2 regions of the Roseovarius sp. E0-M6 genome follow, and region 1 is predicted to be linked to the other one. Evidence: riboswitches for the same ligand, from Rfam matches in the RefSeq annotation. Region 1 holds a riboswitch; the other holds the start of a gene.
The links. Region 1 has a riboswitch for thiamine pyrophosphate ahead of thiC (phosphomethylpyrimidine synthase ThiC). Riboswitches for the same ligand answer to the same signal wherever they lie in the genome.
Positions count from the first base shown of each region.

Region 2: linked by a shared signal. The riboswitch ahead of thiB (thiamine ABC transporter substrate binding subunit) and the one ahead of thiC (phosphomethylpyrimidine synthase ThiC) in region 1 are both predicted to bind thiamine pyrophosphate.

Region 1 is NZ_JBAPLA010000005.1:32,873-35,268, reverse strand. It holds gene thiC (phosphomethylpyrimidine synthase ThiC) at 1-1,217, opposite strand, end outside; TPP riboswitch at 1,343-1,465, opposite strand; gene V8359_RS13125 (SulP family inorganic anion transporter) at 1,539-2,396, opposite strand, start outside.
Region 2 is NZ_JBAPLA010000003.1:2,088-4,483, forward strand. It holds gene V8359_RS09840 (primosomal protein N') at 1-1,071, shown strand, start outside; TPP riboswitch at 1,134-1,243, shown strand; gene thiB (thiamine ABC transporter substrate binding subunit) at 1,286-2,269, shown strand; gene V8359_RS09850 (thiamine/thiamine pyrophosphate ABC transporter permease ThiP) at 2,245-2,396, shown strand, end outside.

The DNA of each region.
Region 1 (2,396 bases):
GGCCCCTCGATCATCACCTGGCAGTCCTTCGCCCATGCGATCTTGGTCAACTCCCCAAGCGTCTCAAGCTCGGCGAATTGCGCGGCATCGTTGGCATCGGCGATGGAGCCGGGGCGCAGCCCGTCACCCAGCGAAAAGCTCACGTCATATCGGCGGCAGATGTCGCAGATTTCCTCGAAATGCTCATAAAGGAAGCTCTCGCGGTGGTGATGCAAGCACCACTTAGCCATGATCGAGCCGCCGCGCGAGACGATCCCCGTCACCCGGTCCACGGTCATCGGCACCATGTGCAGGCGCACGCCAGCGTGGATGGTGAAATAGTCCACGCCCTGTTCGGCCTGCTCGATCAGCGTGTCGCGGAACACCTCCCATGTTAGGTCTTCTGCCACGCCATTCACCTTTTCCAAGGCCTGATAGATCGGCACGGTGCCGATGGGCACGGGGGAATTGCGGATGATCCATTCGCGGGTGTTGTGGATGTTGCGCCCGGTGGAGAGGTCCATCACCGTATCCGCGCCCCATCGGATCGCCCAGACCAGCTTGTCCACCTCTTCTTCCATTGACGATGTGACAGCAGAGGTGCCCATATTGGCGTTGATCTTGACCAGGAAATTGCGCCCGATGATCATCGGCTCAAGTTCGGGGTGGTTGATATTGGCGGGAATGATGGCGCGGCCCGCCGCCACCTCGTCGCGGACGAAGTCCGGGGTCACGTAATCGGGAATGTTTGCCCCCCAGTCATTACCGTCACGGTCATTTCCCTCGACCTCGCGCAATTGATTTTCCCGGATCGCGATGAACTCCATTTCCGGTGTGACGATCCCGGCCCGCGCATAGGCAAGTTGCGTGACGGCACAGTCGCCCTTCGCCCGAAGCGGGCGCGATCGGACCGGAAATTCGGGGGTCAGGCGGTCGCCCTGCACAAAACCGTTATCCTCGGGCTTCACGATGCGCCCGTCATACTCTTCGATATCGTCACGGGCCACGATCCACGCCCGGCGCAATGGCGCAAGTCCCTGCCGTATGTCGGTGTTCACCCCCGGATCGGTATAGGGGCCGGAACTGTCATACACCGTCAACGGCGGCTCGCCCGCGGTGGGGTGCACCGCGATTTCGCGCATGGGCACCCGGATATCGGGATGGATGTCGCCCGGCACGTATATCTTGCGCGAGGCAGGCAATTCACCGGTGGTGGTTTTCGGATTGGGGATGTTCATTTCGGTGCTCCTCAAGCTTCCACTCAAAAAGACACCAGAAGATGTTTGGACGGGAAACACCGGGGGGCCCGGCCTCTGTGCCTCGCCCTCCCCTCGGGTCTGCACATGTCATGGCCATTGGCCACAATGTTGCAAACCTAGCTTCCTACGCCAGTATCAACTGGGTCAGGTTCAAAGGGTCGCGACACTGCAGCATGCGCTGCTATCCGCCTCTCAGTCCCTCGGTCGGGACTCCCCTGCGTGCGCCATGGATAGGCAATTGGCCGGCGCGGAGCAACACCAAATCCGGACATGCGCAATCAGCAGCCGCGCAGGCGGTGTTCATGCTGACGAAGATCGGCGGAGTTTCGTCCACGCATCGTATTGCGACAGAAACACCTCACCGTTGAGTGTGTCGAGGAAATGGGTTGCCTTCAGACGGTCCATGACCGGCCCCTTGACCTCGGACAGGTGGAATCCGACATCCATGTCTTTCAACCGCTGGTTGGCGGCTTCGAGGCTTTCAAGCGCGGAAAAATCGACCTCGTTCACGGCCGAGAACATCAGCACCACGTTCTGAATGCCATTTCCTTCGACCACACGCTTCTGGATCAGATCCTCGAGGAAACGCGCGTTGACGAAATAAAGGCTTTCATCGACGCGAAGCGTCAGGAGGCTTGGGTCCGTCTCGACCGCATGGCGAAGGATATTGCGGAAATGCTGTGTCCCGGGAACCAACCCGACCTCGGCGAAATGAGGTTGCGAGGTTTTGTAAAGATGTAACAGAACGGAAATAGCGACACCCGAGGCCACGCCGACCTCGACCCCCAGTCCAAGGGTCAGAAGGATCGTGGCGGCAACAGCCGTAAAATCCGCCTTGGAGTAGCTCCACGTCTTACCAAGGATCGAAAAATCCACGAGGCTCAGAACCGCCACGATAATGGTCGCCGCAAGGGTGGCGTTCGGCAGATAATAGACCAGAGGCGTCAAAGCGACGGCCGCAACAGCAAGACCAATGGCGGTAAAAGCGCCCGCTGCGGGCGTTTGGGCCCCTGCATCGAAATTCACGACGGAACGCGAGAAACCCCCAGTGACGGGATAGCCGCCGGAGAATGCGGCACCGATATTGGCCATTCCCAGTCCGATCAGCTCCTGATCGGGGTCGATCCTTTGGCGTTTCTTTGCGGCGAGCGTCTGAGC
Region 2 (2,396 bases), on a different contig from region 1:
GATCTTACATCGCGGTTCGGTGAGGCTGTGATGCCCGAACTGCGCGCCATCGACATGCGCAGCGAGACGCTTCCCTCGAACAGGTGGATTTCACCCACCTTGCAGCGCGCCGCCGAGGCCCGGATCGCGGCGGGTGAACAGGCGCTCTTTTTCCTGAACCGGCGGGGCTATGCGCCGGTCACCATCTGCCGGGCCTGCGGCCATCAGATCGGATGCCCCGATTGCGATGCGCGCATGGTCGAGCACAGGTTTCTCAAGCGTCTGATGTGCCATCAATGCGGCGAGACGGCGCCGATGCCCGAGGCCTGCCCCGCCTGCGAGGCCGAAGGCAAGCTGGCCGCCGTGGGGCCCGGTGTCGAACGGCTTGCCGAAGAGGCGGCGGCGCTTTTCCCTGAGGCACGGATCGCGACGCTGTCGTCGGACATGTTCGGCTCGGCCCGCGCGCTCAAGGCCGAGATCGCGGCCATCGGGGCGGGCGGGGCCGACATCATCATCGGCACTCAGCTTGTCGCCAAGGGGCATAACTTTCCGCTGCTCACGCTTGTTGGCGTGATCGACGCCGATCTCGGGCTTCAGGGGTCGGACTTGCGCGCCGCCGAGCGGACGTTTCAGCTCATGCGGCAGGTTGCAGGCCGCGCGGGCAGGGCCGAGAAGCCGGGCACCGCGCTGCTTCAGACGTTTCAGCCCGAACACCCGGTCATCCGGGCGATCCTTGGCGGCGACGAAGAAGGCTTCTGGCGGGCCGAAGCGCGGGAGCGCGAGCAGGCGGGCGTGCCACCGTTCGGGCGCATGGCGGGCATCGTGATCTCGTCCACAGACCCGCAAGAGGCGTTCGATGCAGGCAATGACCTTGCACGGCGGGATGGCCCCATCAGGCAGGCGGGCGCACAGGTTTTCGGCCCGGCGCCCGCGCCCATCGCCCGTATCAGGGGGCGCCACCGCGTGCGGCTTTTGGTCAAGGCACCCAAGGGCACGGCCTTGCAGCCCGCCATCGCGCGGTGGGTGGCGCAGGTCCGGGGCTCGGCCAACCTGCGGCTGACGGTGGATATTGACCCGCAAAGCTTTTTCTGACCGCGTCCAATACCCGGCACGGCAAAACCTGCTTGAAGGCCCGCCCGGGGGGGCATAGGGTCTCGGCCACCTCGGGGTGTCCCGGCCACTGGCCCGGACTGAGATGCACAGGTGCGAACCCGTTGAACCTGAACCGGCTAGAACCGGCGGAGGGAAGGTTTCAGCGCATCGCGCGCCCCTTGCCCTCTCGCCGCAAAACAAGAGAGAGGATCTTATGAAACATCTTGTATTTGCAGCGGGATTTCTGAGTGCGACGGCCACTGTCGCGGTCGCGCAGACACCCGAACTGACAGTCTACACGTATGACAGCTTTGTCTCGAATTGGGGGCCGGGCCCCCAGATCGAAACAGCCTTCGAAGAGCGTTGCGGCTGTGATCTCAATTTCGTCGGCGTCGAAGATGGCGCGGCGCTTCTGGCGCGTGTTCGCCTTGAAGGTGCGCGGTCAGAGGCGGATGTCGTGCTGGGGCTCGATACGAACCTCGTTGCAGCCGCCCGCGAGACCGACCTTTTCGCACCAAGCGGTGTGACGGCCGAGTATGACCTGCCGGTGGCTTGGGACGACCCCGTTTTCGTGCCTTATGACTGGGGTTATTTCGCCTTCGTGCATGACGTCGATATGACGCCGCCCGCCAACCTGCGTGCGCTGGCCGAAAGCGACACCAGCATCATCATTCAGGATCCACGCTCGTCGACCCCCGGTCTGGGCCTGCTGATGTGGGTCAAGGCGGCCTATGGCGACGAGGCCGAGGCGATCTGGGAGGGCCTTTCCGACAATATCGTGACCGTGACCAAAGGCTGGTCCGAAGCCTATGGCCTGTTTCTTGAGGGCGAGGCCGAGATGGTGCTGAGCTATACCACATCGCCGGCCTATCACCTCATCGCGGAGGAGGATGACAGCAAGGCCGCCGCCGTGTTCGACGAAGGCCATTACATGCAGGTCGAGGTGGCCGCAGCGATGGAGACGAGTGACACGCCGGAGCTGGCCCGCGATTTCCTTCAGTTTCTGGTCAGCGACACGGCGCAGTCAATTCTGCCGACAACCAACTGGATGTATCCCGCCGTGATGCCCGAGGCGGGCCTGCCCGAAGGGTTTGCCCAACTTGTCGAGCCCGAGAAGGCGCTGCTTTACCCCCCCGAGGATGCGGCGGCGCTGCGCCGTGAGGCGCTGGACGAATGGCTGCGCGCGCTCAGCCGATAAGCCCATGGCCGGGGGTGGCCGCCGCCGCACTTGTCGCGGTGGTTATCCTCGGCACGCTGGCCACCGTTGCGATGCGCGCCGAATCCTCTGGCCGGTTCGCGCCGGGCGATTTCGCGGCGATTCGCTT